Regions from separate parts of the Paenibacillus sp. NPDC058174 genome, predicted to be linked through region 3. Evidence: riboswitches for the same ligand, from Rfam matches in the RefSeq annotation. Region 3 holds a riboswitch; each other region holds the start of a gene.
The links. A riboswitch is a leader RNA that binds a small molecule or an ion and turns the genes downstream of it on or off. The one in region 3 is predicted to bind cyclic di-AMP.
Positions count from the first base shown of each region.

Region 1 (7,962 bases), on a different contig from region 3:
AGTTTGTTTGCTGGCTGACGGTACGATCGCCCTGAGCAGCGATATAAATCGCTTTTCCCATACCTGGCTTCAATTGCTGGATGATGGCATCCATCGGATCATCGGGCTGGAAGGTGTCGACGCGTACGGATGCCAGGACCTCGCCGTTGCCGTTGCGCATTTCGATTTGCTCCATAATTTTACGCTTCAATTGAGCTGGAGGCAGTATAGTTTCCGCCTTCGATTTCATCCGATTGATCCAAGCTTCCTCGCCAACATTTTCGAAATGATTCATATCGATTTCCCCTCCAATTTTTTTCTCATTTGCACAAGCGCCTGATTTAATCTGGACTTGACCGTCCCGACCGGAATAGCCAGCGCATCGGCAATTTCCTGCTGCGACAAGTCGTTGATGTAACGAAGCACAAGCACTTCCTTCAGCTTCACGGGAAGATTGTGCAATTCATCCATGACGGAATCATCTTGCGCTTCGCCAACAGAGACATCATTGTAAGCTGCAAGCGGTGTTGTATGCTGCTCTCGCTGCTTTTGCTCCTTCCGGTATTCCTTCCATCTTCTCCTCCTATGGGCGTGAAGCTGACGAATCGTAATGCCATACAGCCAGCCCTGCAAGCTGCGGGAATGATCGTATTTGTCCAAATTTCGATAAAGCTCCAAATATACATTTTGCGCAATATCCTCGGCATCGGTATGGCTGCCGCTCAAATAGTATAAAGTGCGGTACACTTCGTTGACCGTTTCGTTATAAAGCTGTTCGAAGGCTTCCTCCTGTCCGTTCAGCGCCAAGCCGACAAGCTCAGATATCGTTGTAACCGCCACAAATAACTCCCTCCTTTATCGCTATTTACTCTATTTGGCCATTTTTCTGAAAATCGTTCGTTTTCTTTTATTTTATTTCAAAATCCATACAAATGGGAAAATTTTACCTGTATAATAGTAGCTCTGCATCTTTACGAGATTGATATCCAATAGAGGAGGAAGTCTATGTTTCCCGATTTATCGGTTCATCCTGATTTTGTAAGCGGGCAAAGCATGCCCTGGTGTAAACAGTTGGCAGTAAGGACTGGAAAGTATGAATACCCATGGACGGCGAATGTGGAGGGGCAGGCGGCGGAGACGGTCTTGACTGAAAAACTCGCTTCTGCCGTACATGGCAGAGTACTTGATGTCGGCTGCGGGCATGGTGAGTACACGAACCGCTGGTCGGAGCAAGCGGTGGAGGTCACCGGTTACGATATGACAGAAGGCTTTATTCGGACAGCCAACGAACGGTATCGAAGCGCTAATGTCCGGTATGTAGTAGGCTCAACCAAGCAGGGGCTTCCGTTTCCTGATCATTATTTCGACGTTGCTTACACAAAGAAGGGACCAACAAGCTGGTATGAGGAAGGGAATCGGGTTGTCCGGCCTGGAGGCTCGCTAATTATGCTCCATCCGGGCGACGGTAATGGAGAAGGCGGTGAATTGGGGGAGGTGTTTCCCGGCTTATTCGCCGGACCTGCACCAGGTACGCCTACGCTGGATCGCATTCAAGAGCGGCTGGCGGTTAGCGGACTTACTGACATCCGAATGACGGTGTTGAAGGAGCTGGTATGGCTGCCTGCGGCTGAGGATATTTTGGCGTTGTTATGTTTTGGTCAAAGCGACAGTTTCTCGCAATATGTAAGGGAAACATGCTTCAAAGCTATTCAGACGCAGTTCGATAAGCATGCGGAGGCTCGGGGGATTAAGACGACCGGATTTTATTACTTTATTGAAGCAAAGGCATCAGCTAAATAGAATCGCATCATTTACAGATGAAGCCGCCTCGCATTTTCGTGAGGCGGCTTCATCTATGATCCAGACTAGGGGGACAGCTAGTATAAGGACAAATAAAAGACCGATTGACGGAATAGCTCGGCATATCCGGCCTGTGAAGGCTGATGTGATTCAGGATGGGACTGGCCGCGGCATACTTGGCGTACAGCGTCATCGAAGAGACTGCGCAGCTCGGGATTTCTGACGTTCTCCGAACGGGGAGAGCCTGCAGCGGTATGCAGGTTGACCCAGCCCATATAGTGAGGTGCAGAAGAGCACCAAGCGTTCCAGTCCGCAGGCTGCTCCTTCTGCTGAATGAATAGCTCGCCCCACCCGATGCCGATATTAGTTGATAAGCGCATATAGGCGCGATAACCGGATTCAGCCGGGATGATAAACAACTCGATGTGAAGCACTTTTAATGTTGACGGCAGCTGCTGAATGTCGGGCAGCGGTTCCGTTCCTTTGTATACTACAGTTATCATTTTGCAATTCTCTCCTTGATTTCGCTTACGGAGTTAGCTGACGGATTCGGGATAGAGAGCTTCCCTACAGACGTGCGCATTGCGCTTTCGTCCGATTCACCCCGTGCCCTACGATCATCGCATCTTATGACGATGAACGCAAGCGTTGGTTCCCCCGTTTCTGTCCGATCAGAATTCAGCGATAGATGTATGAGCCATGTTCTGGCATGGCGTTCATATTAAACCGGAATCGTCACGTTGTAAAATAACAGACGGGCGATATTGCCCTTCTTTTCGGCAAATTGCCAATATACCTGCCATTATCCTCGTAAAATACGCTTCTTTCTTTGAAATTCTCATTATGGCTTCCGTAATCGCATGCAATTAAAAGCAGGTTGATCAGTGACGGGAGCCACTATGTTATCCCTAGCGTCTAGTTTTTGAAAAGGAGAGAAAGAACGAGATAAATCGATTATTTTCAAGAAGTAACATTATGTAAGCGTTATAACCTATCCTTTTCCCTCGAATTTTCAACCTATTTGCACCCGCTATCGCTTTACACAAATATTGGCTGGGAGTATGATTCGATTCATGGTTACGTAATTTGTTTCCAATGCTGCACTTGCTGAGTTCCCGTTCATTGCAACGGGAAGCGGGGGAACCACAGCGGGATAACTCCAGTATTCTGGAATTTCCCGTTTATCGCGGCGCTGCGATCCGATGTGAGAGTCGGAGGACGGCGTTGCAGGGGTGAATCATCGACCGAAAGCCATGGACTTCGGCTGATGTAGGGCAACTCTCACTGCCCGAATCCGACAGCTAACCTCGTAAGCTTATAGTTGAGAGAGGCGACAATCAACGCGATGACTTTGTCATGGCTTGTTGGCCGCGTAAATCCAGCATACCCTTTAGCGCCTAATGAAGGCGGAAGGATGTATGCCGTTTGCGCTGTCCAAGCGATGTTCTTAAGAAGCCGCGGGTGAGCACCTCTGCTCCCTGCCGGCTTCTTTTTTGTTGCCTTTTTTCCTTGCGATTTCATAAACAGGAGGCATTTTTAGAAAATGGAAACGATCGCGGTAGCCGGTTTTAACGAAATTAGCGTTAATTTTATTCGTCAGCTGCTCTACCGTCAGCTTCCTTTCATCGTGTTGACCAACAGCAAGCTGGAGGCAAAACGTATAACGGAGGTCGTAGATACATCTCTAGTCAAGGTTCTGAGGGTTCGAACAACCGCCAGAGCGTGGAGTATCCCGGAGCTGCCGATTGCAAAAGTATATATTTTCGAAAGCAGTCTTCCGCTAAGCTGCCGCTATTTAAGATATTGCAGGTCCCATTGGGCCAGTGCCCATATTTGCGTAATTACGACTCACTGGCATCCGAAGGCGATCTATAAAGCGCTTGGAGCGGATGGGATTGTTTACACGCAAGGGGAAGAGGTCGGTTTTTTGCTTTCTTTTGCGGAACAAGCGCCAGACTTATAGGACAGGAGGCTATATTCATGATGGATTTCTATATGGTTGTACTGCTGCTGGGCGTGTTCGCTATGCTGGCAGGTTTTCTGGCTTGGTGCGCTGGAACGGTCGACGGCAAAGGAGGAGAGGGAAGGTGATTCTTATTGCCATTGTTACTCTGCTGATGTTCCTGTACCTTGTTTATGCTTTGTTGAATCCCGAGAAGTTTTAGCCTAGGAGGCCATATCGATGGAAATTGTTCAAATAGCGGTCGTGGTCGTGATTCTTATCGCATTAGTCAAACCGCTAGGCACTTATGTATATCACGTATTTTCGAATGAAGCCAATTGGACGGATAAGCTGTTTGGGCCGTTTGAACGGCTGCTTTATAAGCTGATCGGGCTGAAAAACCGGGACGGCATGAGCTGGAAAAAGTATGCGTTCAGTTTTATCGTGACCAACGCGGCTCTGACGGCGGCAGGCTACTTGCTGCTGCGGCTTCAGCGGCTGCTTCCGTTTAATCCTAACGGGATGGACGGAATGGAGCCCACGTTAACATTTAATACGGTAATCAGTTTTATAACCAATACGAATCTGCAGCATTACAGCGGCGAAAGCGCGCTTTCTTACTTTTCGCAAATGGCTGTCATCATGATGATGATGTTTACATCGGCGGCAACCGGCTTTTCAGTCGCGATTGCGTTCATTCGCGGATTAACGAGCAGAGGCAGAACGATCGGACATTTTTTCGAGGATTTCGTCAAAGCGCATACGCGTATTTTGCTGCCGGCATCCTTCGTTATTACGCTGGTGCTGGTTGCGCTGCAAGTTCCGCAGACGCTTGAGCCGACGCTGACCGTTAAGACGCTGGAGGGAGCGTCTCAGCAGATCGCGATCGGGCCGGTCGCCTCGCTGGAATCAATCAAGCATTTGGGTACAAATGGCGGCGGGTTTTTCGGCGTCAACTCGGCGCATCCGTTCGAGAATCCGAATCCGCTGACTAACGTGATCGAGATTTTGTCCATGTGGGCATTGCCGGCCGCGCTGCCTTATACGTTTGGCCGATTTGCCAGGAGCAAAAAGCAAGGCTGGGTCATTTTCTCGGCGATGATGGTGCTGTTTCTCATTTGTTTAACGACAGTCTACACCGCAGAGAAAGCCGGCAATCCCATCTTTAACAGTCTTGGCATCGATGCGTCTCAGGGCAGTATGGAAGGCAAGGAGGTCCGGTTTGGCATTGCAGGGTCGGCCTTGTTTACAGCTGTAACAACAGCCGCAACGACCGGATCGGTCAACAACATGCATGATACGCTGACGCCAATTGGAGGCCTCGTTCCGATGGCGGAAATGATGCTCAATGTCATTTTTGGCGGCAAGGGCGTGGGGTTAATCAATATGCTGATGTACGCCATTCTTGCGGTTTTCCTATGCGGCTTGATGGTGGGACGGACACCGGAGTTTTTGGGGAGGAAAATCGAGCCCAGAGAAGTGAAGCTGATTGCCGTCGCCATACTGGCCCATCCTTTCGTCATATTGGCTCCGACGGCGCTTGCTCTAATGACTGGCGCCGGCCAGGCAGGCATTACGAATCCGGGCTTTCATGGAATTAGCCAGGTGCTGTATGAATACGCATCTTCGGCGGCAAACAACGGCTCAGGCTTCGAAGGCCTTAGCGATAATACAACGTTCTGGAATATAAGTACGGGGCTGGTCATGCTGCTTGGCCGCTATATTTCGATTATCGCGATGCTGGCTGTGGCGGGATCACTGCTGCGCAAGAAGCCTGTACCGGATACGCTTGGGACATTTCGGACCGACAATGCCTTGTTCACAGGCTTGCTGGTCGGCACGGTATTGTTAATTGGCGCTTTAACTTTTATGCCGGCGGTCGCACTTGGACCCATTGCCGAGTATTTAACAATCCGTTAACGGATGAGGTGGATACAATGATGACGAATAACCGACAGAAACGATTACTGACGGCAGATGCCGTTCAGCGTGCTTTGAAGGAAAGCTTGCTTAAACTCAATCCGGTTACGATGCTGAAAAATCCGGTCATGTTCGTCGTAGAGATTTGCACCGTTATCGTCTTGCTAATGACAGTATTTCCGGACTACTTCCATTCCAGAGATCGTATAGGCTTTAATTTGACCGTATTTTTAATTTTGCTGTTTACCGTTTTATTTGCGAATTTTGCGGAAGCTTTGGCGGAAGGCCGGGGTAAAGCGCAAGCTGACTCCCTCAAGAAGACGAAGCAGCAAGTGATGGCAAATAAGCTGGCCGAGGGCAGCGGCATTCACGTCATAAAATCCACGGAGCTGCACAGGGGCGACTTGGTCATCGCGTCGCAAGGCGAGATGATTCCTTGCGACGGGGAAGTGGTCGAGGGCACCGCTTCCGTGGATGAATCAGCGATTACAGGCGAATCGGCACCCGTTATTAAAGAGGCGGGCGGCGATTTCAGTTCGGTAACGGGAGGGACGCGGGTTGTTAGCGACTGGATCAAAATCAGAGTGATCAGCGAGCCTGGGGAATCGTTTATCGATCGGATGATTTTGCTGGTGGAAGGAGCCAAACGGCAAAAAACGCCAAATGAAATTGCGCTTGGCACGCTCCTGACCAGCCTGACGCTTATTTTTCTAATCGTCGTCGTTACGCTGGAGCCGATTGCCAGCTTCGTCGGCATCGAGCTTGAAGTGCCGGTGCTGATTGCGTTGCTCGTCTGTCTCATTCCGACAACGATTGGCGGCCTGTTGTCAGCAATCGGAATAGCCGGAATGGACCGGGTCGCGCAGTACAATGTACTGGCCATGTCGGGGAAAGCGGTGGAAACAGCCGGCGATATCAATACAATGATTTTGGATAAGACAGGAACGATCACCTTCGGCAATCGGATGGCCAGCGAGTTCGTGACGGCAGGCAGTCAGGTGAACAGCGAGGAGCTGTTCCAATGGGCCGCTATTAGCTCATGGAAGGACGAAACGCCGGAGGGACGTTCTGTACTCGACTATATGAAACGCAACGGGTTTTCATTCGATACGCTTGGGGCGGAGAAAGGCGAGTTTATTCCGTTCCGGGCGGAGACAAGGATGAGCGGCATCGACTTGCCGGACGGGCGGCAGGTGCGCAAAGGCGCAGTGGATGCCGTGCGCGGCTGGGTGCTGTCGCAAGGCGGAACGGTTCCCGAAGATTTATCCCGAAAAGTCGAAGCCATCGCATCAGCCGGAGGTACACCGCTCGCTGTTGCTGTAGATAAAGAGATCGTTGGGCTTATTTATTTGAAGGATACCGTCAAGCCCGGAATGAGGGACAGATTCGAACAACTGCGGCGCATGGGGATCAAGACGATTATGTGTACCGGTGACAATCCGCTTACGGCTGCGACTATCGCCCGGGAAGCCGGGGTAGACGGCTTTATTGCTGAAAGTACGCCGGAGGATAAAATCAAGGTGATCCGCAGGGAGCAAGCGGAGGGCAAGCTGGTTGCGATGACCGGCGACGGCACGAATGATGCGCCGGCGCTGGCTCAGGCAGATGTTGGCATTGCCATGAACAGCGGCACGGCTGCTGCTAAAGAGGCGGCCAATATGGTGGATCTGGATTCCGATCCGTCCAAGATCATTGAGGTGGTCGCCATCGGCAAACAACTGCTGATGACGCGAGGCGCATTGACGACCTTTAGCATCGCTAACGATATTGCGAAATACTTCGCAATCATTCCGGCGATGTTCATGATTGTTATTCCGCAAATGAACGCGTTGAACGTGATGAAGCTGGGCTCGCCGTATTCGGCTATATTGTCGGCGTTGATTTTCAACGCAATCATTATACCGCTTCTGATTCCGTTGGCGATGAAAGGTGTCGCCTATAAGCCGATGAGCGGCTCCCGCCTACTGGGCCGCAATTTGCTCATCTACGGACTGGGCGGTATGATCGCGCCATTTATCGGCATTAAACTGATTGACCTTGTCGTGCATATCTGGGTGTAACGTAAAAATAGAAAGGATGATTGTTATATGCGTACCGATGCATTGCCAGCAGCTGCTAATAATGAATCAAAGTCTGGCGGTTCTATCATGTGGCAGGCTTTGCGGTCAAGCCTCGTATTTATCGTATTATGCGGAATGATTTATCCGCTTGTCAGTACAGGAGCAGCCCAGCTGCTCTTTCCTGAGGAGGCTGGCGGCAGTCTGGTGAGGGATGGAAACGGGCAAATTGTCGGATCTGCCTTAATCGGCCAGCCGTTTAAG
Region 1 is NZ_JBHVUY010000001.1:2,464,943-2,472,904, reverse strand. It holds gene ACFVVF_RS10985 (hypothetical protein) at 1-274, opposite strand, end outside; gene ACFVVF_RS10980 (RNA polymerase sigma factor) at 271-819, opposite strand; gene ACFVVF_RS10975 (class I SAM-dependent methyltransferase) at 985-1,779, shown strand; gene ACFVVF_RS10970 (hypothetical protein) at 1,857-2,282, opposite strand; cyclic di-AMP (ydaO/yuaA leader) riboswitch at 2,290-2,473, opposite strand; cyclic di-AMP (ydaO/yuaA leader) riboswitch at 2,875-3,110, shown strand; gene ACFVVF_RS10965 (hypothetical protein) at 3,323-3,742, shown strand; gene kdpF (K(+)-transporting ATPase subunit F) at 3,828-3,944, shown strand; gene kdpA (potassium-transporting ATPase subunit KdpA) at 3,962-5,641, shown strand; gene kdpB (potassium-transporting ATPase subunit KdpB) at 5,662-7,701, shown strand; gene kdpC (potassium-transporting ATPase subunit KdpC) at 7,729-7,962, shown strand, end outside.
Region 1: linked by a shared signal. The riboswitch ahead of ACFVVF_RS10970 (hypothetical protein) and the one ahead of ACFVVF_RS28460 (resuscitation-promoting factor) in region 3 are both predicted to bind cyclic di-AMP.

Region 2 (7,962 bases), on a different contig from region 3:
TTTGCGTTTTTTCCCGCTTCTGCTCGTAAGCGTATTGACTAGCCTCCCAACCTGGGCCCATACCCGGATCAATGCCATAGGGAGATGCCGGCCGCTGCTGTCCCGCTCCATTGAGCAGAGAGACAATCATATCGATCATATTGATGATCCAACTCGCAGCGGCGATGAACACCAGAATGACCGCTTCACCATTCAAAGAGCCGTTTATGCCCAGAAGAAAAATAATACCCAGCAAACCGAAAAAACTGCCTCCATATAAAACGAACCGGACAAACCTTCCCAGATAGGCATGTCCAAAGCCCGGGAAGAAAGATAAGAAGAAAGCCGTCAATGGGCTTTTATTTCCTTGCATTGCTTAATCATCTCCTTTTCGTACAACCAAAATTTATTTAAACCGGCTTTTCTCAATCCCCTTCAGCCAGCCCAACGTTTGATCTACCATCCGGTCCGACCAGGAGCCGTCTTCCCGTTCTTCCTCTGCAATCGGGACAATAACCGGTTCCTGCCCGGCCTCCAGCATGACCCTCGTATGCTCATCCATCGCCATCATGCGCTCCGCTACACCGTTAAACGTACCCGTACCAAGCAGCAGCAGCGTAATAGCGGCCGCAGCCCCGAAATGAACGGCCGGATGCTGGAGCCACGTACGGCGCCGGTAGGGCTTTTCCTGAACGATACGCGGAGGGAACAACAGACGGCTTAATTTCCGCCCCATTTGATCCATATCCGGCATATCCGATACATCTGCGCCGTTTGCAGCCGTGACCGTTTGCGCAGCCTCTACCGCTGTCATGAGCAGCTCCAGACAAACGTCGCACTGCGCCATATGGGCTTCTACCTGCTCACGCTCCGTTTCGGGCAGCACGTCGCCGACATAGAGATGCATCGTCGTGCTGTCTGCATGCCATTCCTGTTGCTGATGCCTTTGCTGCTGCAGCTTAGGCTGCTCAGCCTGCCTTTTATTCTCCAATTCGCCCGGATCATTGCCTGTCCCGCTCATTCGAAGTCCTCCTTCCGCCAGTTCCGCTTAATCCAATTCCTCGCCCGGTAAAGCCTTGATTCAACGCTTTTTCGTTCCAGCCCCGTATCGGCAGCAATCTCCTCGTACGATTTGTTCTCCATATAATAAGCCGTTACAACCTCACGATAATTGTCCGGCAATTGCTGAACCTGCTCTCTTACCTGCCGCCTTCCTTCTCGCTCAATAGCAGCTTCCTCCGCGGCAATTCCTGTGTTCGCTGCCAGCAAATTCGCCTTTTGCCCGTCCAAGTCCTCTAGCGGCTGTTCCGGCTTGCGTGCTTTGCTGCGATTCCAATCGATCGCGCGGTTGACTGCAATGCGGGTCATCCATGTTTTGAAGCCATTCATTCGGCATTCCGGGAGGGAGCGATAGATGAGCATCAGCACTTCCTGCGTCACATCCTCCGCATCATGCGGCGAACGAACGATTGCATACACTGTTCGATATAAGTATGGACCATACGTATGTACTAAGGATTGAAACGCCGCAGGCCCGCCGTTTTGTACGGCTTTGATCCATGCCTCGTCCTGAATCTCGCTCTCCTCCCTTCCCGAATACTATAGACGCAGGGAAATGCTCCAAACCCTGCACTTTATCCAAAACTTTTTTTCAAGTGTACAAAAAAAAGACCGGGTTGCGAGATTACTTCAGCATAAACGCCGTTAAGTAATCCCGTCACCCGGTTCTTTATTCCATCAATAGGCTAGTCCAATGGATTTGCCCGCATTGGCATCAGACGCCACCGAAGTCAGCAGAAAATGTGCGACATCGGCACGCGATATCGATTTGCCGCCTCTTGGCACACCGCTGTCCGTCTGACGGTAAATGCCTGTCAACGGCTCATCCGTCAGCTGCATGGGACGCGCCACCGTCCACTCCAGGCCGCTTTCAAGCAGCAGCTCATATGAGTGAAGATGATCCGCCAGCACATGCCGAAGCACACGGTTCACTACATAACCGCTCAAGCCCTTCAGCTCGCCATGAATACCAGCTGAAGCGACATAAGCGACCTTCGCGACGCCATGCTCCTTCATGCCTTCAATAATGTTGTACATCACATCGGACATGAGCGTCGTCTCGCCAAGCCCTTGGCTGCCGACACAACAAATAACGGCGTCCTGTCCGGCGATCTCCCGCTTTACGTAACCGAGATGGAGCGCATCGCCCGTCACGACGGTTAATCCGGGATGATGACCGATAACAAGCCGCTTCGGTTCACGAACGTAAGCAGTCACCTGATGCCCCGCATCGAGCGCTTGGCGAATGACTTTCCGTCCGATCCCGCCGCTGGCTCCGAAGACGACAAGCTTCATTACAGGCTCTCAGGAGCGAGCGCCTGCTTGAGCTCATCAGAGGAGTGGTTCCACCACTCTTCGTTATGCTCGGTGAGCAGCTTGCGCAGCGCTGCCTTCTCCTCTGCACCAAGCTCTTCCAGCTTGATCTTGCGTTTCAGCGCAGCATCCAGCTTGTTGACGTGGTCAGGGAGGATCTTCCACCCGCGGCGTGCCTCCTTGTCAATCAGCATCTCACAGGCGGTAACGCCGGCATATTTCGTGCCTTCGTCGTCGCGTTCCACCGCCACCCATACAACCCAGCATGTTCTGCCGTTTGGCGTGTTGGCTTTGTCCGGGCTGAATTTGATGCCCTTCTCTACCTTGCTCTTGGCATGCATCGCTCCGTCATCGATATAAGCGACACCCTCGTCAATAATAACGCATGATACTTGGCTCAAATCGATTGTGCCCGCGCCAAAGCCTCTATGTGGTTTGTTGCTCACTACGTTGAGCGACAATGATTTCTTTTCCTTCTTCTCCGGTTGTTGTTCCGGCTGTCCTTGCTGTTCAGTCATGGCTTTTCCACCTTCCCCGTACAATAATTACATTTTAGCTAATAATCCGTGAAAAGCCAACATATACATGCTGTAGATGCTTGTCAACGGGAGGGAAACGTTCAATGACTCCACGCCATGTCAAACGTTTATTGCTATTCACGCTCACCGCCGTCCTGCTCGGCCTGTCGATCCAGCAGGGCTTCGGCCACGCTTGGCAATCCCAATATACGTACGCGCTCGCCCCTGCCGCCAAAGCTGTGCCGCAATCTGTTCCGACATCGGCCAAGCCTGCTGCCGCTGTTCCTGCCGCTCCTGCCGCGCCTGATGCTCCCGAAGCCAAGCCGCAGGCGCTTAGCAAGAGAGTCGTCGAGTACCACATCAACGTCGCGCTGCAGAACGACGCACGCTCCTTATACGGCGAACAGACGGTGACTTGGACCAATCCGGGCAAAAAAACGGTGTCCGAGCTCTATTTTCACCTGTACCCGAACGCTTTCCTTAATGACAAGACAACGTTTATGAAGGAATCGAAGGGCAAGCTCCGGGAGGACAAGGCAACCTCGGCCAGCCAGGGCTACATGAAGCTGAATGCTCTGGAGACGATGGAGGGCGAAAGCCTGCTGCCGCGTCTTCATTATGTCCAGCCTGATGACGGCAACACCGACGATTTTACACTGGCCAAGCTTAAGCTGCCCGTCCCGGTCGCACCGGGCAAGTCGGTAACGCTCTCCATGAGCTTTGAAGTCAAGCTGCCTGAAGTGTTCGCGCGAATGGGCTACTCCGGCTCATTCGTCATGGCCGGACAGTGGTTCCCGAAGCTGGCTGTCTATGAGACGGCTGGTATGCGCGGCCGAACCTCCGAAGGATGGAACATCCATCAATACCACGGCAACTCGGAATTTTACAGCGATTTCGGCATCTATTCCGTCAACATTCAAGTACCGGAGTCTTATACGGTGGCCGGAACCGGATTCCAGACCAAAGCGCCGGTCAGCAACGGAAAAGGCGAGCATGTGTACCAGTTTTACGCCGATGATGTCCATGACTTCGCCTGGGCTGCTTCTCCCGACTTTGTCTATGTAGAGGACACGCTCTCCGGTACCGGAATCCCCGGCGTGCGCATTAAGCTGTACCTCGATCCGGCGCATGAAGCGTTCAAAGACCGGTATATGCATGCGGCCAAGTCAGCGCTGACCAAGTATGCGCAATGGTACGGAGATTATCCGTACTCGACCTTATCGCTCATCGTACCTCCGAAGGGCGCCAACGGAGCTGGAGGCATGGAGTATCCGACACTCGTTACCGCATTCGCCGCAGAGAACGACAATCCCGGCTACAGCCTGGAGAGGACCGTCGTTCACGAGATTGGCCATCAATATTGGTACGGCATGGTCGCCTCCAACGAGTTCGAGGAAGCATGGCTTGACGAAGGCTTTACCTCCTACGCCGAAGACAAGGTGATGGAGAGCGAGTATGGCGTCATACCGAATTTGCCGCTTGAAGCCAGCTACATGACGAATCCGGCACCGCTCAAGCAGCCTTCATGGGCGTACGACAGTCATAATCACTACGCAGAGAACGTCTATATGCGGGCCAAGCTAGTACTGGCCGGCATCGAGAACCAGATCGGCACCCGTATGATGCAGAAAGTCATGCGGACCTACTTCCAGAAGTATAAGTTCAAGCATCCTTCCAGCGGCGACTTCCAACGGGTCGTTGAGCAAGTGACGAAGCAGAAATGGCATGATTACTTCAATCAATTTGTGTACCACAATCAAATGGCCGACTTTTCCATCGAAGCTGTGCAGGTTCGTCCGGTCGAGCAGGACGGGAAGCCGATGTTCGAATCCTCGGTGCTGGTGAAGAAGAACGGCGGCAATATCGGTTCAGTTCCGATTGTCATGCAGTTCAAGGACGGTACGAGCATGACCAAAGAATGGGATGCACAGGATTCGCATATCCAGTACAAAGTCGTCCATGACTCTCCGCTCGCTTGGGCAGCCGTCGATTCGGAGTACCGCAACGTGCTCGACAACAAGCATATCAACAACTTCATGCTTGCCGAGCTGCCGGAGACGAAGCGCACGCGCTGGAATCTCAGCATTGCCAAATTAATCGAAGGGCTGCTCGGAACGCTGAGCTGGTAGGAGGGATATTCCTTGAAAATGCATATGAAACAAGGCTGGCGGCTGACAGTCAAACACATGAATATTATCATTCTATTGTTTCTGTACCAGCTGTTATGGGGCTTCTTCCTTTACCGGTTCGTCGATTCGGTCGTTACGCCGCTTCTGCGGCGTTTTCCCGGCGATGCACTGCCCCCTTCGGCAGTCCGGCTCTTTTTTAGCGAAGCACAGTTCCAATTGATGAAAACCGACCTTATTCATCCTTATTTATGGATGCTTGGCGGGTTATTCCTGGCCCGCATGCTGCTTACGCCGCTGTTCAATGCCGGGTTGTTCTACTCTCTGCACCACGCAACCGACGAGAGCGGCACGAAATTCATTGAAGGCATCCGCAGCACCTGGAAGCCGGTTATGCTGCTCTATTGGATCAAGACGCTTCTTGCCTTGGCACCGGCATGGTGGCTTCTGCCGGCCTGGCTCCAAGCGCTGCTGAAAAGCGGCACGATGGGCAGCCTGCTGCAAACTGTATTGCCAGGAGCCGCTGCATGGCTGCTGTGGAGCGCGCTGCTCCATCTGCTGTTTCTCTCGATGCAGCTCGGAGCCGCTTCCGGCAGCGGGGTGTTCAATTCCCTCTGGCACGCGTTGCGCCATATCGCTCCCTATACCGGGGTCTCGCTGCTCATGTGGGCGATTGGCATCGGCATCGCGCTTTGCGTCACTAGCGTTTCCTTAATCTGGGCCGGCTTGTTTGCGTTAATTCTTCATCAAGGCTATCATCTCATTCGGACGATGATGAAAGTATGGACCATTTGCGCACAATACGATTGTTTGCAGTCGAGGACGCAAGGATAACATCGAATAGACAGCAAATATGCAAGCGTCGGGGTAGTCCCCGGCGCTTTTTTGGGCTTTTGGCAGCTTGTCAACGCCTGTCTGACTGCTCTATTATAAAAATTAGAAGTATTAGAATTGAAGCTTCACTTTTATCTCTGTCGAATGCCGTCTATGCTTGTCCTTCCCTTGCCATTACTGGCTTTGGCAACTCCGATTTCCCGCCGCGTTCTGTGCTTGTACCCACTTACATGAGAGCACTCTCTTCGATTGCTCCACATATTCTCTCTTCTTCACACATAGTAAATGTAAATAGTTATTGATTTTTTAATCGTCGTACCCCATAAAAGCACATAATCAGTCAATGAAATTAATGAAAACGCGTGTTTTTGGCAAAAGGTTACATGAGAATTATTAGAATTTGCCAGTTGGAGGAGGAGATTTGCGAAAAAAAACGAATATTTCCCAAGTACATAAAAAGCTTGCCTAATTCCTTGTACTGGAAACGGGGGAACCACTCTGGGTGAATTGATTTCGACGTCTGCACCGGCCGCGCCGGGTAAGCACGGACGCCTGAGAAATCATAGGGATCCTTCAACCGAACCCCACAGCTAACCTCGTCGGCATCGGAAGGGGCTTTACCGTTTTGAAAAAGGTTACTGCAATGCTAGCTGGACTCCTGTTACTGCTCGCTTTTCAAGCAGGCAGCGTATTCGCGGATTCCAAAATGGACGGCATTATCGATGATGTTATCGGTACGCCATATCTGATGGGCGGCACGTCCACGAAAGGCTTTGATTGCTCAGGATTCACATCCTATGTATTTGAGAAAATGGGAATTGAGCTTGCTCGCACTTCCGGTTCTCAAGCACAAATGGGTAAAAAGGTTGCGAAGAGCGACCTGAATGCTGGCGATCTCGTATTCTTCAATACGAATGGCAAAAGCATTTCTCATGTCGGCATCTATGTCGGCGATGGAAAGTTTGCCCACTCTTCGTCCAGCAGAGGCGTTACAATTAGTAAACTTAGTGACTCCTATTATGAGTCTCGTTATGTAACCGCTCGTCGTGTTATGGATGCGACTACTTCTGAGAAATATGCTGACGAACAATAGAGCCCGCTTACGCGGCTTCATCCTGTGAAGCGCGTCGGAAGGTCTCACTAACAAAGCCGCAAGCCGTGTGTCCTCTGGACAGTACGACTTGCGGCTTTGTTGTTCTATTGTTAGCTTGTTGAAGTCACGGTCGAGATCGCTGTACTACACGTCTCCCCAGAAAATCTCGGTTTGGTAGTCGAAGCTCACCCGGCCGTTCACATTCGTACGTTCGAAGAGCTGTCCCAGCTCCTCCTTCAGACGGTCATGGTTAGGCTCTCCCTTTGCCGGAACGTAGGAGGAAGAAAGTGCTCTGCCGAGCAGCTCCTCGCGGTCCAGCAACTGGCCGTTCGTAAATGCCGCTTCACGCATACCGTTCTCACGGAAGAACGCTCGCAGCTGATCCGCTGAAATGTTCTTGTGGGTCATTTGCTTATAGTCGGTGCTGTAGAGCCGCAGCAGCTCCTCATAGCCTTCCAGGAATGGCGTGCCGCTCGTAAGCCGGGAATTCCATATCAGTACTGCTTTGCCGCCAGGCTTCAATATGCGGCGAAACTCGGCTTGGGCTGCCGGCCGGTCAAACCAATGGAAGGATTGCGCGCATACGATAAAATCAACCGAATGCTCCGGCAAGCCCGTCGTCTCCGCAGCGGCAGGAACGGAGCGGTAGTTCGGCAGCTCACCTAGCTCCTTGTCGGCTGCTTCCCGCATCGCTTGGTTAGGCTCTACCGCAATCACCTCGCTGCCGCGCTCCAGCAGCAGCTTGGAGAAGATCCCCGTGCCGGCTCCAAGATCAGCGATTCTCGAGTTGGCCTTGAGACCCACATCAGAGTACAGATAGTCGAGCGCTTCAACCGGATAACCCGGACGATACTTCACGTAATTTTCTACCCGATTCGAAAATCTCTCTTTGCTATTGCTGCTTCCCATTCGCTTCACGCTCCCATTCGATAAATTCCAACCTATTGCCGAAGGGATCATGGGCGTAAAAACGTTCCGCCCCTTCACCCTGCCTGCTGTCGTCCGCAATGGTCTCAACACCGTGTGCCCGCAGCCAGCT
Region 2 is NZ_JBHVUY010000010.1:69,735-77,696, reverse strand. It holds gene ACFVVF_RS26995 (hypothetical protein) at 1-352, opposite strand, end outside; gene ACFVVF_RS26990 (zf-HC2 domain-containing protein) at 386-1,000, opposite strand; gene ACFVVF_RS26985 (sigma-70 family RNA polymerase sigma factor) at 997-1,458, opposite strand; gene ACFVVF_RS26980 (NAD(P)-dependent oxidoreductase) at 1,717-2,334, opposite strand; gene ACFVVF_RS26975 (YwhD family protein) at 2,334-2,870, opposite strand; gene ACFVVF_RS26970 (M1 family metallopeptidase) at 2,975-4,999, shown strand; gene ACFVVF_RS26965 (hypothetical protein) at 5,018-5,830, shown strand; cyclic di-AMP (ydaO/yuaA leader) riboswitch at 6,283-6,450, shown strand; gene ACFVVF_RS26960 (C40 family peptidase) at 6,456-6,923, shown strand; gene ACFVVF_RS26955 (class I SAM-dependent methyltransferase) at 7,068-7,832, opposite strand; gene ACFVVF_RS26950 (VOC family protein) at 7,816-7,962, opposite strand, start outside.
Region 2: linked by a shared signal. The riboswitch ahead of ACFVVF_RS26960 (C40 family peptidase) and the one ahead of ACFVVF_RS28460 (resuscitation-promoting factor) in region 3 are both predicted to bind cyclic di-AMP.

Region 3 (7,962 bases):
ATAGAACTGTACGGCTACGCTCAAGCTGCCATACTCCTTGCCGCCTGGCTTGGCTGCCATCCGCTCTGCCACTTCCTTCTGGATCATGACAACGATATTCTCCAGCGGGAGCTTCTCCTCCAGCAGCTTCATCAGAATCGGAGTTGTGACGTAATAAGGCAAGTTGGCCACGACGCTCACTTTGGATACGTCCGCAAACTTCTCCTCGAACAGCTGCTTCAAATCCAGCTTCAGCACGTCGCCATGAACGACCTCCACATGGGATTCTTGAGCCAGCACATCGCGCAAAATCGGAATAAGCCGGGGATCAATCTCCACGGCGGTCACTTTGGCCGCTTCAGCAGCCAGATGCTGCGTCAGTGCGCCGATGCCCGGACCGATCTCCAGCGCACCCTTCGTCTTATCCAGACCGGCTGCTGCCACAATTTTATGCAATATATTTTGATCGATCAAAAAGTTCTGCCCCAAGCTTTTCTTGAAGGAGAATCCGTATTTCGCAATAATTTCTTTCGTTCGCTTTGGCGTCGCCACTTCTAACGCCTTCATAGCCGATCCGTTCGTCTCTTGTCCGCTCATACCGCTCACTCCTGTCCCTGTTCCATTTTACGCAGAGCTTCCACAAATTCCGTTCGGGAAATCCTGAAGCTTGTACAACGCTTAAAAAACGTCTTGCCGTTTGCGTAGCCGATGCCAAGCAGCTTGCCCATCTCTAGCCTGCGGTTAGCTGCATCGGGATGTACAATCAAGCCCGCGCCCATTAGATCATCCCAAGTAATCTCTCCAGCACCCTCGCCCTCCGGATTTTCCGTCCGCAGTTCAGATAAAGCTTGCCGGATCGCATCCGGGCTTGCATTCTCGATGCCGATATCGCCCTTGTACAGCGCCTTCTCCTGCGGCAGAAACGCATGCTTGCAGCCAGGCACCCGCTTCGCCACGATTTTACGGATACGTTCACCCGCATGGTCGGGATCGGTAAATATAATAACGCCGCGGCGCTCCTGCGCCAGCTCAATGCGGCGGAGCACCTCCTCGCCGATTGCCGAGCCGTTCGTCTCGATCGTATCGGCTTCTACCGCACGTTTCACGGCTACTGTATCGTCCTTGCCTTCCACCACGATTATTTCTTTAATCAACGATTTACATCCCTTTCTTGCACCGCCAGATCCCTTCTTTGTGACCGGGCATATTTTATCCCAGCGAACCGCAACATTGCTGCGGCTGACGCCGTCTAGACTTATGTACGTGAAAATACAAAAAAGAAGAGGCAATGCCCCTTCTTATCATATAAGGCTTTATAAGTTTTTCCAATACAAATCGACTTATATTCCTTGCACGCTAGCTAGATGTCGGTTTATTTGGTCCAAGAACGTATACGGTGTAGCCCTTCTTGCGCCCAAACTTATTCGCCAGCTTGGAGCTGTCGAAATAAACGTCGATCTTGCTGCCCTTAATGGCACTGCCCGTATCTTCCGCGCGGCGGAAGCCGATGCCTTCGATATAGACCCACCAGCCGATAGGAATGACTTTCGGATCGACTGCGATCGTGCGGCCTTCCTGAACCTTCGTACCGGAAGCCGTTATACCGAATTGCGGATGGCTCTCGTCCTTGCCTGTAGATTCCATGTCAGCGGTATAGGCCGTGAGCGTTACATTATTCAATATCTTCTTGGCTTTGAACGAAACACCGCGTTTCGTGAACGTCGCCAGAGTCGTGCCGCTATTCGATAGCGTCTTCACCTTCGGCTCCGGTTTTTTCGTTCCGATCGCAACAACCTGGTTGACCGCTTTCGATTCAACAACTTTGTTGACGATCTTCTGAGATACGAGAACTCCATTCTCGTATTGCCTTTGTACATGTTCGACGACAAGACCCTCTTTGCCGGTCTGCACCAGCTTCTCTTTGCCCTCTTCGAGGCTCGGGTCTTGCTTTTTAACGATCGAGAATGGCGTAACTCTCTCCGATTGAGACACTTTCGTATCGACGCGAGTGACCGTTACCGTCATCGCATCTGTAACCAACGTACCCCGCGAAGGTGTTACCCGATCCTGATCGCGCACAGCAATATTTAATTCTCCAATCGCTGCTTCGACTGTCTTCTCCGTCGTGTACACCGTTGATGTCTTGCCGTCCGCTACTACAACGAGCGGTACCGCGAGCTTAACCTCGATCCGGTCACCGTCTTTGATCGACGCATTGAGAGGTGCTGAAACCTCGTCATGCGGGCCGATCGTAATAGCTTGTTCATCCAGTAGGCGTTGCAGGACCCATTGTTTTGTTTTCACAACGGTTTCTTGTCCATTCACCACTACGGATACGCTTTTGTCAGCCGTTCCGTACAACAACACCAAAAACATGAAAGTCATAGCGATTGAGATAATGGCACTTAGAAGAATCAAACGCAAGTTTTCATGCTTCCATCGCAATGCGAAAGACATGCTGGATGATCGTTTCCCATGGGTCTCCTTAGCTTGGATAATGCCCACTTCATCGGTCCTCCTTCATAGCCCCGCCGCCCTTGTGTGACGCATGATCATAATTGACGCGACTATTAAGTATATTGGCGTGCAAGCACGCTCCAGTGCATTTCCTAATTTCTCGCAGCCTCTCACCCCCTGAGACTTACCCTATGTCGACCTTTTCCGAGATATTCAGAAAAGAAAAAGAAGCCTTCGACAGAGGATCTGTTTCGTGGCTTCCCGGATTGTCGGTAGACTTCAGGAATGGTGAATGCACGAGATTGATCGCTCTCTATTTACGCTTACGAGGTTAGCTGTCGGATTCGGGCAAGAGAGCTGCCCTATCGACGGTCGAATGCTCATGGCAAACGCCGCCAAATTCACCCCATTGAGAAACTTCAAAAGCTCGTCACTGCCAAGCCGTCGATGGCTGCAGATTCGATGCCTGGTTCCCCCGCTTTCCGGTTCCGGAAATTAAGCGTCAACTGGAAATCCAATACAAAAACTTAAAGCTCTGAAATGAATCATACCTTCACGGACCACCTGTTGTAAAGAAGCGATAAAAGACGATTTTAGCTAAATTTCTGGATTATGACGGAAAAGAGAGCCGATTTTCGCAATAAAAATCAGTTTTATCGCTTGAAAGGTCTCTCAATCTTTGTTTTTTGGCCTTTTTTATACAATACCAAAACATTTTTTACCGTTTTCCATCGTAATTTTTGCAATTTCATCCACTGTTTTTCCTGTTATTTCTGCTGCAGCCTCCGCTACATAGGTCACAAATGCAGTCTCATTTCTCTTCCCTCTAAATGGATGAGGAGACAAATAAGGGGAATCTGTTTCAATCAAAAGACGGTCTAATGGAACCCTTTCCAAAACCTCTTTTGGCACCCTTGCATTTTTGAAAGTGACGGGTCCGCCGAATGAAATATAGAAGTTCATATCCAGGCATTTTTGAGCCGTTTCCCAGCTCCCGGAGAAGCAGTGCATGACCCCTCCAACCTCTGCTGCATTTTCTTCCTTAAGCATTCTGATTATATCCTCATGAGCGTCCCGGTTATGGATAACGATGGGCTTGCCCACCTTGCGGGCGAGCCGGATTTGCTCCCGGAACACCCGGTGCTGAACCTCTTTGGGCGATGTATCCCAGTGATAGTCCAGTCCGATTTCTCCGATGGCGACCACTTTCGGATGCGAGCACAGCTCTTCAATCCATTCCAGATCTCCCGGCTGCATATCAATGCTGTCTACCGGATGCCAGCCGACGGCTGCATAGACGAAATCATACTGTTCAGCGAGCGCCAGCGTCGTCGGGATCGTCTCCCGGTTGAAGCCGATATTAAGCATCAAATCTACACCAGCCTCCCGTGCCCGAGTGATCGCTTCGGCGCGGTCGCTGTCGAATTTGGAGCTGTCCATATGCGTATGGGTGTCGAATAAAGAAATCATTTTCAACCTTCTCCTTCTATATATATGTAATCGGAATGGCTGTCCCAATTCCGGGTGTATGGAGTCATTTTCCAGTTGAACGGCTACAGTCGGAATAACTCTCTTATTGCAGGGCTTAGCTTGGTGCCAGCCTCAATAAGCGGCTCCTCCGGATAATACAAATGATACTCCCCTTGATGCAGTCCGGTGATTGATCGTACAATGTCGGATTTAGCGGAGATTTCGGATAAACGGTCTTGCTCGTCGAGCAGCAAAATCGGCGTTTTCTCCTCTTTTCCACCCTTTTTCGAGTCCGGACGGTATACGTCATAGGGCTGGTCAAACGGGAAGTCAATCTCCATATGATACTCCGGATTTAAGCCGATTGAAGTGAACTGCAAACTTATTTCTTCTAATAAAGTATCGTCAGGATCGGTCATCGTAATGTACTTGTACAGACGGCGATTCAAGAACCGGTTGCACAGGTCGGCAAGCAGAGCATCCCCTTCATCCTCCCAGTGGAGAAATGCAGCCTGTACATACGCTTCATCCAGCTTCAAGTAGGACTTAACCGTGATGGTCCCATCGAGCAGCTGCTTGATCGGTCCAGGCATCCATTCGAAATGATAATCCTGCTCAAAAAGCTCTTTGGCTCTGCGGAAAATTTGCCGCAAAATGATCTCCGAGCTTCTTGTCACCGGATGGAAGTAAATCTGCCAATACATCTGATAGCGTGACATCAGGTAATGCTCAACGGCATGCATCCCGCTCTCTTTCACGACGATTTTGCCCTGCACAGGACGGAGCACGCGCAGAATCCGCTCCAGATCAAAATTGCCGTAATGAACCCCGGTGAAATAAGCATCCCGCAATAAGTAATCCATCCGGTCGGCGTCCATTTGGCTGGAAATGAGGCTGACGACAATCGGATTCGGATAGGTCTTCTGAATGACTGCAGCTACTTTGTCCGGAAAATCATCCGATACCCGCTTCAGAACGCGGTTGATCTCCGTATCCTCCAATAAAATGCTGCAGGTCCATTCCTCATGATGCGTATCGAATACCTCTTCGAGCGAATGGGAAAAAGGGCCGTGGCCAACATCATGGAGCAGCGCCGCACATAAAGCCAGCAGTTTCTCCTCTCTTGGCCAACCAGGATAGTCGTTTCGTTCGAACTGGGAAATAATTTTTCTCGTAATCTCATATACTCCCAGCGAATGGGAGAATCTGCTATGCTCGGCGCCATGGAAAGTTAAGTAAGAAGTTCCCAATTGACGAATGCGTCTTAGCCGTTGAAACTCTTTCGTGTTGATCAAATCCCAGATCGTCTGATCCTGCACATAAATGTATTTATGGACGGGATCTTTAAACACTTTCTCTTCGGTTATATACGGATTCATTTCGCCAATTCAACTCCTTTTGTTCATATTTTCGACACAATGCTATGGTAAAATGTCGAATACTGTCGTAATTTAGTTTCCAAAATGTCGAAGCTGTTGTATTCTATAGTAAGATTAATATGACCTTACTATATAGTCAAATCTAATGTCTACTTGTAATCATTCTAATAATGATGGTTGACTATTCTGGTAATCGTTGGTATTATAGTAGACACAAATAGAAAAAATATGTCGAATAGTGACGAAATCAAATCACTTTTTGAGAGGGGAAACAAAAGCTATGATGAAATCTACAGGTATTGTTCGTAAGGTTGACGAATTGGGTCGTGTTGTAATTCCAATCGAATTGCGCCGCACACTCGGAATCGGTGAGAAAGACGCCCTCGAGATTTATGTAGATGGCGAACGCATCATGTTGAAGAAATACGAGCCGGCATGTATCTTCTGCGGCAACGCAGAAAACGTATCTTACTTCAAAGGTAAAATTGTTTGCCATATTTGTCTATCGGAAATGCCGACTCCTGTGACAAAATAAGAAATATAGGTTATAATAGAAATACTTCACTTGTTAATTCTAACCTTTTTATACTCCTTTATGCCTTCCTGTGCTAGAACCCGGCCAGGAAGGTCTTTTTTTTACCCAAAAAAGCCTATACCGCAGCGACCGATTAACGATTCACTGCGTTATAGACATCCCTCTTCGGCAAACCGCGGTCAACGGCAGCGAGCTTAATCGCTTCCTTCCGGCCATGCTCCGCTTCGTAATGAGCAACATGATCTTCGAGCTCCAGCGATTTCCACCATACATCAGCTTCTCCATCTATTTCAGACGATCTTCCCGCTTCCGCTGCAGCGTCTGCACCTTCTATAATGAGACAGTACTCCCCGAGTGGCGAATGCTCCTGTATCCAGGCAATGCATTCCGATATCGTTCCCCGCGCCGCTTCTTCATGCCGCTTAGTCAATTCACGAATCATCGCAATTCGGCGATCGCCTAATTGCTCCAGCATTGCTTCCAGCGTCTTACGCAGCCGATGCGGCGATTCATACGTCATCAATGTGCCGGTCTGTGACTTCAATATGCCTAGCCATTTCGTCAACGACTTTTTATCCCGTGGCGGGAATCCGGTGAAGACGAATTTCTCTGTCGACAGGCCTGAAATAATAAGCGCCGACAATGCAGCGTTCGCGCCCGGGATCGGTACTGCTTTAATACCAGCTGCGACTGCTTCTGCAACAAGATCAGCACCAGGGTCGGAGACAGCCGGCAGACCCGCATCACTAACGAGAGCGATCGATTGCCCTTCTTCCAAAAGCCGGATCAGCTCTGGACCGCTCGCTTGCTTGTTATGCTCGTGATAGCTGACAAGCCGTGTTGCGATTTCAAAGTGAGTTAACAGCTTTCGGGTCTGCCGCGTATCCTCGGCCGCAATTAACGATACTTCCTTCAGCGTACGAATTGCGCGAAACGTCATATCCTCTAAGTTGCCGATAGGCGTCGCTACCAAATAGAGCGTTCCTTTTGATTCTTGTCCCTGATCCGAAAAGCTTTTTTGTATGCTGATCATCTCTTTCGTCCCTCCTTTGCTTCTTATTCATACACCATAACGGGAGGCAGCACTCGAAGCTCCGGCTTTCCATCGCGAATAGCTTCTATTAATACCATATTCGCCTCGCCTTTGGCATTCGGATGAATAAACTGCACGCGTTTCGGTTCAAGCCGATATTTGCGCATCGTCTCCATAATATCGATAAACCGGGAAGGACGATGCACCATCGCTACCTTACCGCCTGACCTTACTAAACGGGCGCTAGCATGAACGACGTCATCCAGCGTGCAATGCACTTCATGCCTGGCTATCGAATAGTGTTCATTTTCATTAGAATCGCCGGCTTTTACCGCCATATAGGGAGGATTTACGGTAACCGCATCGTAGACGCCGTTGCCCGCTTCCTTCATATATTGACGAAGATCGGCTTCAATAATCTTAATTTGCTCGCCCAGCTTATTCATAGCGACGCTTCTGCGGGCCATATCAGCCAATCTCGGCTGAATTTCCACAGCATCGATGCTGGCTTCTGTCCGCGTCGTCAGCAGCATCGGAATGACTCCGTTGCCTGAACACAGATCGATGATCCGTCCGCGCTTCGGAACCGTTGCAAATTTCGAGAGAAGAACGGCATCAAGCGAGAAGCTGAACACTTCCCGGCTCTGTATAATTTTGAGCCCCGTCTCCGTCATTAAATCATCAATTCGCTCATTCGCTTCAAGTTTGATCTCCATCTGCTCTTCCACGTTCATATGGCTCCTCTGACATAAAGATACCGTCCTCTTCTTGCAAGGACGGTATGCATTGATAGTGTTCGGTTATTTATTCAAAAAAGATAAACAGAACAAGCAATCGCCCTCTGTCCGAAGATGTCCATAATACACATTGCATATATGGAAACCTTCATGGTACAGTCTGGCCAGATTATCATGGCCTTCCCCAACCGCTTGCTGCGAGGACTCGAAAGGGTCGATCCCATCCGAATGGTCTGCCGTGCTGACTTCATATGAAGCAGCTTCGGTCTGCCGTTTCGGCTTGGCTGCCGCAGTCTCCGTTCTTGCTGCGGAAGCTGCCTGCTCTGGAACCGTCTCGCGTTTTAAAATTTTACGCAGCTGGCTATTTTCCAA
Region 3 is NZ_JBHVUY010000013.1:76,288-84,249, forward strand. It holds gene rsmA (16S rRNA (adenine(1518)-N(6)/adenine(1519)-N(6))-dimethyltransferase RsmA) at 1-576, opposite strand, end outside; gene rnmV (ribonuclease M5) at 582-1,133, opposite strand; gene ACFVVF_RS28460 (resuscitation-promoting factor) at 1,336-2,484, opposite strand; cyclic di-AMP (ydaO/yuaA leader) riboswitch at 2,741-2,948, opposite strand; gene ACFVVF_RS28465 (TatD family hydrolase) at 3,133-3,906, opposite strand; gene ACFVVF_RS28470 (HD domain-containing protein) at 3,990-5,285, opposite strand; gene ACFVVF_RS28475 (AbrB/MazE/SpoVT family DNA-binding domain-containing protein) at 5,566-5,820, shown strand; gene rsmI (16S rRNA (cytidine(1402)-2'-O)-methyltransferase) at 5,954-6,853, opposite strand; gene ACFVVF_RS28485 (tRNA1(Val) (adenine(37)-N6)-methyltransferase) at 6,877-7,587, opposite strand; gene ACFVVF_RS28490 (initiation-control protein YabA) at 7,654-7,962, opposite strand, start outside.

Region 4 (7,962 bases), on a different contig from region 3:
GCGATATCGCCAGCATGTACATAAACGGATAAATAACAGATAGGCATAACAGGCCCAGAAACACAACTATAACTATCTGACTTACCTTTTCGCCAGTTGAAAGTTTCATGCTTACCAGAGCCCCTCCCCGTTCATCCTGTTGGATATCTTATTAGTAGTTACGACGAGGATCAGACTGATGAGCGAAGAGATAAGGCCCATAGCGGTTGCCGGTCCAAAGTAGCCCTGCTGCAAGCCGCTGCGTAAAATGTACGTATCAAGTACATCTGCTACCGGCTGGTTTGCCGGATTCATTAACGGATAAATTTGATCCATTCCGACAGCAATCAGGCTCGGCATGCTCAGAATGAGAATGATCGTAATTGTAGGCATAAGGCCCGGTATCGTAATATGACGAATCTGCGACAGCTTGCCGGCGCCTTCCACTTTAGCCGCTTCATACAGCTGGGGATCAATGGTAGTAATCGCCGCCAAATACAGAATCGTATTCCAGCCGACTTCCTTCCATAGACCGCTTACGACGATCATCGGACGGAACCATTCGGTAGAGCCCAGGAAAAAGACCGGATCGCCGCCTAGATTCGTAATGAGCTGATTGACCAATCCACCGTCGAGTGTAAGCAAGGATTGCAAAATATAAGCAATAACAATCCAGGAGAAGAAATGTGGCAAATAACTGACTGATTGAACAAATCTTTTGAAGACGCTATGACGAACTTCATTAATTAACAGTGCTAACAATATTGGTGCCGGGAAACCGAACACAAATTTAAGTGCCGCGATGTAGATCGTATTTCGCGCTACTATCCAGAACTGATCATCTTTCAAAAATGCAAAGTTTTCAAAGCCGACCCACGGGCTGTTCCATACCGTCAGGCCGATGTGAAAATCTTTAAAAGCTACCTGTATACCGGTCATCGGTACGTAATTGAACAGAAACAAAAGTACGAAGGCCGGTAAAATCATCATGTACTGCCAGCGGTATTTTCTCAGACTTGCAAGCATCGTGTCACCCCTTTGTTTAAAAGTATAGGGAGGAAATGAAAGCGGAACCATATCACAACGATTGGTTTTTCATCAATTTGATTGGAGAAAACGATAGAAACGACAAAAAAGCCCGAAGTGGGCTTTTCTCAGAGGATTAATATTCCAAGGAGGGGTACGGACTGCTTCCAAGCAGGTCAGGTTTACTTTCTAGCAACAGGTATGCTATTTTGTTTCTACAGATATAGAAAGATTATGATTGAAAAAAGGTGAATTACGATGGCAGGAGAAAATACAGACGTACGTCAAGCTGTTAAAGTCTACAAAGCACTCGGAGAGCCTACCCGAATCAAAATCGCCATGCTTCTTACACAAGATGCCGATTTATGCTGCTCTGATCTTGGAACCAAGCTCGAATCGGTAGCCAGCTCGACGCTTTCCCATCACTTGAAGCAACTGACAGAATGCGGGCTGCTTGATCAACGCAAGGACGGTACGTATATCTACTACCGCGTAAATCACAAAGTGGCGCAAAGATACGCGCCTTATTTGTTGGAGTAAATCATTGCCTCCATATGACGACAAGCTGTTAATGCTTTTGCTTCGCATTCAGCTCCTGCAGGCTCTGGTTCATTTCATCCAGCGATTTCTGCATCGCATCCATTTTGCGCAAGGAAACCATCTGATTGCCTATAATGCTTGAGATGCATAAAACAAAAAAAATGATGCTAATGATTAGCCACATAAGGTCCTCCTGATGTTATCAATTAATTAGCCGCTGCTAGCTGCTGCTCCATTTATCGCTGTCCTCGACAACACCCCAGCCCATTCCCATTCCAAAAGGGATCTCTTTCTTCTTATATAAGAATGTACCGTTTAAATCGATGCTGGGCTGATTAAAATCAAGAAGCTCGGAATCTCCGAACACTTTTTTGATAGGCGCTATAAACGTATATACGGTCTGTTCGCCTGGACGGAGTATAACCGGACGATTCAGTTCTGTTTTTCCTTCCAGCCTGAATGGATTATCGCTCGTTCCATTCGAGGTAATCACAGGAAAAGAAAGATAGAAATGAAGGTTCCTCAATTCGATCTTGCCTTCATTTCTCACTTCAATATTATATTCGGTGAAGTCTTCTCTCACTTGGAGAGCTACTGCTCTGATTCGAATATCCTCATCATTAAAAACGAGACGGCTGCCTGACGAGCAGCCCGCCAATGCTAGAACGCACAGAATCAATACGATGAAAATCCATTTTCTCACGCTGTTGCCTCGTTCCTTGCTGCGCTACCGTTGCAGGCTAGCGGTAAATTTAATAATCGCATCCGTTGTTCCTTTATCTTTCGGGTTGCGGGACAAATTAAGAAACAATTCGCGAAAAAGAGCATCATTACTCACTATTTCTTCCTTGTAATCGGCATTAAGCATCGCCATATACAAATTATGCAAAGCGATATCGAGCTCATCGTTTTCCTCCTCGTAAGAGGTAAGCGGCGACATTGCAGCCGCTGCTGCAACTGACGCTATGCACCGCTGATAAGAGGAGATACCCTCATCACCAGTCAACTTCATACTAAACCCGGTTATTACATTAGATAACTGTTCGATGAAGGTCCTGTCGATTTTATTCTGGACTGCCTCTTGTTTCTTCACTAAAGAGAAAATACTAAACAATAAAATAATAGCGGCCAGTATCAATATAACTGCTGCTGTGTGTCTGGATTTCAACACCTTAGATGCAACTCCCTCTTAATATTTGACGCCGCGAAGCCGATACATCATAAAACAGATGAAATAGATGAAGCTGGTCATGCCAAACAGCATAAACACGCCCGGCGTAACTACCATATACATGCTATACGGAAAACTCCAAATATATGCTGCCAGCAAAATCATGCTTTTCTCCAGCATGAGACCCGTGCCAAAAATAACGGCAGGAAGCACAAGCATCATAAAGGTAATAAATGCACTCGTTTTTTCCAGCCCTGGACCATAAGGATTCACCCATACAAAAATAATCCATAATAAAATCGTCGATATGCTGGCCGTATATCCAATTAGATTCGTCAGTTTGACTACTATTTTTCGATCCATCTCTAATCTCTCCAGTTTCTCTTCCAATTTGCTACAATTCACCTTTCAGTTTACCACTTTATCAATAATTGGAAAACAAAAGAAGCAGCAAAAGTCCTAAAATGACTTTGCTGCTCCCCAAAAGGCTACTATTTTATTGTCCGGCTCTATTAATCAGCTGCCGCACAACTAGGACTGCGCTCCATTTCATTAACGGAAATGATCGCATCGTTCTTCTTGACCGGCTTCGTCCAGTATTGCTCGCTGCCGGGAAGGTCGTCGAACCATTCGGCATCGGGCGGACAATCGAGCGCCATGAACTGCCCGTAATTATCGTCTCTTGACTGATGATACTTAAGATAGGCTTTGCCGTTATCAATGGCCAGAATTTCAATTTTGCCGGAGGTGTGGCTCATGGACAAGCGCACTCTTTTGCCCAAACCGGAAGTTCTTGCCTTCGCTTCCTCTACAATTTGATACACCCGCTCTAGCGGAAGCACAAATTCGCGATTGCCGGCCACCGGCCTGTTGACGAAAAAGTAGTAAGGCGTAACGCCTGCCCACGACAGCTGGTCAAGCAGCTCGCCCAATACGGCCGGATCATCGTTAATGCCCTTAAGCACCGGAGTTTGGTTCACGACAATCGCCCCTGCGTCATGCAGCGCCTTGAACCCTCTTCTAGCTTCTGGCGTAATTTCACGGGGATGGTTAATATGCGCCATGACATAAATCCGCTTCTCCTCCGTCGAATGGGTGCGAATCAGCTCCAGCAGCTCCTCGTCCTGATAAATCCGCATCGGATTGAATACCGGAATTTTGGAGCCGAGCCGGATGATTTTGACATGATCGATGCTTCGGAGTCCTTCAATAATTGTACGCAGCTTGGAGGTTGCCAGAATGAGGCTGTCCCCGCCAGTGAGAAGCACATTGCTGATCTCAGGAGTTTGCGCAATATAAGCAAGCCCCGGAGCTACATCCGACATCGCTTCCTTGACGTCATTGCGGAACAACCGCTTGCGGAAGCAGTAGCGGCAATAGGAGCCGCAAACCTCAGAGACGATCAGAAGCGCCGTCGTCCTGTATTTGTGCTGGCATCCCGGAACGACATAATTTGTATCCTCGTCCGAAGCATCCCAGCGTCCATACTCAGACAGCTCCCCTTCATTGGGGATAACGAGCTTGCGGATCGGATCATGAGGATCATCCCAATTGATTAACTGGAGGTAATAATCGTTGACGCGAAAAACGAATTTGTCCGTAATCGGCTTTAAAACGGCTTTTTCGTGCTCGGACAAATTGTCCATTTTTGCAACATCCGTAATGTACCGTACCTTCTGCACTGTATCTCTCTCCTTCGTCCCATAGGGTGAGAATAAAGGGAGCCTTTTGTGTCAAGAAGCCAGTGTGCCGCCAGCAGGGTCCAAAAAAAGACAAAAAGAGACCCTTAAAAAATAGGGTCTCTGGTTGATCACATTCAATTTGAAGCAGACCCATCCACTGCTGACGAGGTTAGCTGACGGGCTCGGGTAAGATGGTACCCTACATTCGCAAATGATTCGCCCCAATTGACTGGTTCCCCCGCTTCTCGGCCGGGTGCGGCCGAAAACTAAGCGTAGCTTTATTGTAAGCGATTGCAGGCCAATAAGTCAAAGCCGCTAGATGGTGTGGTACTTATACCGGCTCAAGGGCCCCGTAAGGATTGAACTTATAGCCGAGACTGCCGACTGTCAAAATAAACTTGGGGGAGGAAGGGTTCTCTTCGATTTTTTTGCGCAGCTTCGATATGTGCACCTTGACCGTATCTTTAGAGAAATTGCTCTCGTCCCGCCACGCAAGCCTGTAGAGCTGCTCAGTATGGAGCACCTGATTGGGATGGCTGGCCAGCGTCGTAAGCAGCTTGATATCCTTCGGAAGAAGTGTAACCAGCTCTTCACGAACTGTGACGGTCATACGTCTGAGATCGATGCGAAGTCCCGGATATTCCAGCACGTCCCTATCCGGTTCTGGAATAGAGGCTGCCGGGGGCAGAAGATCGCTCCACCGCAAATTCCCCTTCACCCGCAGCAGCAGGTCGAGCGGATCAAACGGCTTCTGAATAAAATCATCTCCTCCTGAAAGGAGCGCATTCACTTTATACTCCTGCTCCCGGTTGCCGGTCACGAATAGAATCGGCCTCCGGTAATGCGTGCGGATATGACGGCAAAAGGTGACGCCATCCATGTCCGGCAATTGAATGTCGAGTATGGTTAAATCCGGTTCCTCCGCAGCAAACAAATGGAACGCCTCTGCAGCGGATAACGCATTTCGAACCGTGTAACCCTCATGCTGAAGAAAAGATGTCACGATACTCTGAACATCTGGATCATCCTCAATGACGAAGATGATTTTTGGCCTCATATGGTTAACCTCCTAAAGACGGTATCTCTACAATATCACAGTGATCCTATCAACATTTTATGACAGATTGCTGTCGATTAAAATAGAATATGCTAGGATAATAGTAGAAAACATCGAATGCTCAGGAGGCCTCACCATGAGAAAAACATTGGCAGAACACAACCGGGTGTTTGCAGCCACCATATTATTATTTCTCATTGCGCTGACGGCACTGTGGCTGGTATTTATTCCGCAATGGAAACCGTTCTCCGGCGACGCTTCCTTAATCCGGCTTACGGACGGCAATGGACACTATAAAGGCAACAATTCCATGCAAGTATTGCCCGACCGGGAAGGCATGCTGGAGTATGAACAGGTTGTTTCTCCCCGCATAGCCGAGCAGTTTCTTCCGGCAGACGGACGCGCCGCATTCGGCTTGTCCGCAAGCACCTATTGGCTTCGGATGACAGTAGTGAATGAAAGTGAGACCGGGGAATGGGTGATTCGTCTCCACAATGCGGTTGTGGACCAGTTCGACGTTTACTTAGACGGCAATCGTCTGGGTGCGGAGGGAGTCTCTCCCCTGGGGGAGCGATTGAACGATCATTACGGCGCCTATGAGCTTGCGCTGCCTGCGGGAAAACCGGTCACGCTGCATATGCGGGTGACGACAGAAGGCTCAATGATCGTCCCGGTCGAGCTGCTTGATCGTGCGAGCTATCACGAGACGCTGCGGACCGAGTACCTGCTGTTCGGAGTCTACTACGGTTTCGTACTGCTTATGGCGGCCTATATGTTATCGATGTATATCTTTTTCCATAATCGCTCTTATCTCTACTATTCATTCTATTTAATTTTCTTCGCAGCCTCCCAGCTCATCTGGAACGGCATACCGCAAGAGCTTCTGGGTGAAAACCATCCCGTTCTCCAACTCTTGCTGCATACATTTAATACGCTCGAAGGCGTATTTGTATTTGTGTTCATCCTATGTCTTTGGTTCGCCTTGTTCTTCCTGGTGGGCGTCCTGGAACTAAAGCGCTACGCGCCGCAGCTCCTCCCGTTTGCCGCTATCGTGAAGTGGGCTTCACCGATCGTCATTGCCGGTCTGCTTTTCCACTGGCCGTGGTTCGTTACCCTTGCAATCTATTATGAAGCAGCAGTCGCCGCCTTCCTTCTCTCCGCTATCTGCTGGTGCGTTCTGAATGGCAACCGGACCGCCAGATATTTGATGCTTGGCTTTATTGCCATCATCGGCTGCGCTCTCCCGTCCGTTCTGTACACGTTTGGCCTCATGGACAGCAATCCGCTCACTCATTACGGCTATCAGTTCGGCTCCTTCGCTGAATTTATTATTCTCGCTTTCGCGCTTTCCTTCCAAGCACGGCAATTACAAAGAGAAAAGGAAAAAGCGCAGTCGCGGATGATCGTGCATCAGCAGGAGCTAGTCCGCACGCTCGAGCGCTGGAATGAGGAGCTGGAATCCACGGTACAGGAACGTACGGAAAAGCTTGTCCAATCGCAAAAGGAACGGGCTGAAATGCTGCAGAGCATTTCCCACGACATTCGTGCGCCGCTTACCGTTGTTCAAGGCAGCCTTCGCGCCTTAATGATGGGGATTCGGGTCGGAAGTGATGATAAAGGGCAAACGTTAGAAAAGCTGTACGACAAAGTACTGTACATGAACCGGTTCATGGACGATCTGTTTCAGCTTAGCAGGTTTGATGAATCGTCTGTGGAGCTTCCACTGGAGAGTGTACGGGTCAAGGACTGGATTACGCGGGAATTCCAGACGTCTGCGGAAGATATTCAGATGATGAACCACAGATGCGAATACCGGATTGAAGTGGAGGATAACCGGACGCTTCGTATTGATCTGCATGGCATTCGCCGGCTGCTGGGCAATCTGATCCATAACGCTTGCAAGTTCTCTCCGCTGGACTCCGTAATAATTCTGGAAGCGAAGAGCCTGCCGGATGGCATATCCTTCTCGGTACTAGATCAAGGGGGTGGCATACCGCCTGAGCATCTGAATCATATTTTCAAGCGGGCTTACCGCGCGAATCAAGCAGACCCTGCTTCGGGAAGCGGCCTTGGATTAGCGATTGCAAAGCAAATCGTCGAGCGACACAGCGGTGCCATTACCGTGGAGAGCCGTATTGGAGAGGGCAGCCGCTTTACGTTCATACTACCAGCAGATGAAGCCGGCTCTGCTGCCGGCCCCGGCAGTGAGCGTTCCTCTGCCTAGCAATAAGCCCCTCCCGCAAGTGTTAATCCGCTTGTGAGAGGGGCTTGTGATTACTATCAAATATTAGTTAGAAGATCCGGGTAACCCAGCCGTTCAGCTTCGCAATAGCCTCCACGAAGAAGTAATCACCATAAATGAGCGATACGTTCACGTCAACGTCAGCCGGACGATTGCCCGTCGCTTGCAGCAAAATCGCCTCATGCTCGGGCTGATCCCAGGTTGCGTAGTTGTGATGCAGCGAGATGAGGATTCGTTCGGCGGCATTGCGGTACAGACCTCCTTC
Region 4 is NZ_JBHVUY010000002.1:221,274-229,235, reverse strand. It holds gene ACFVVF_RS12640 (carbohydrate ABC transporter permease) at 1-109, opposite strand, end outside; gene ACFVVF_RS12635 (ABC transporter permease) at 112-1,005, opposite strand; gene ACFVVF_RS12630 (ArsR/SmtB family transcription factor) at 1,264-1,545, shown strand; gene ACFVVF_RS12625 (hypothetical protein) at 1,574-1,729, opposite strand; gene ACFVVF_RS12620 (putative periplasmic lipoprotein) at 1,766-2,248, opposite strand; gene ACFVVF_RS12615 (hypothetical protein) at 2,273-2,716, opposite strand; gene ACFVVF_RS12610 (hypothetical protein) at 2,735-3,079, opposite strand; gene ACFVVF_RS12605 (KamA family radical SAM protein) at 3,229-4,398, opposite strand; cyclic di-AMP (ydaO/yuaA leader) riboswitch at 4,542-4,681, opposite strand; gene ACFVVF_RS12600 (response regulator transcription factor) at 4,730-5,455, opposite strand; gene ACFVVF_RS12595 (sensor histidine kinase) at 5,592-7,679, shown strand; gene ACFVVF_RS12590 (glycoside hydrolase family 88 protein) at 7,747-7,962, opposite strand, start outside.
Region 4: linked by a shared signal. The riboswitch ahead of ACFVVF_RS12605 (KamA family radical SAM protein) and the one ahead of ACFVVF_RS28460 (resuscitation-promoting factor) in region 3 are both predicted to bind cyclic di-AMP.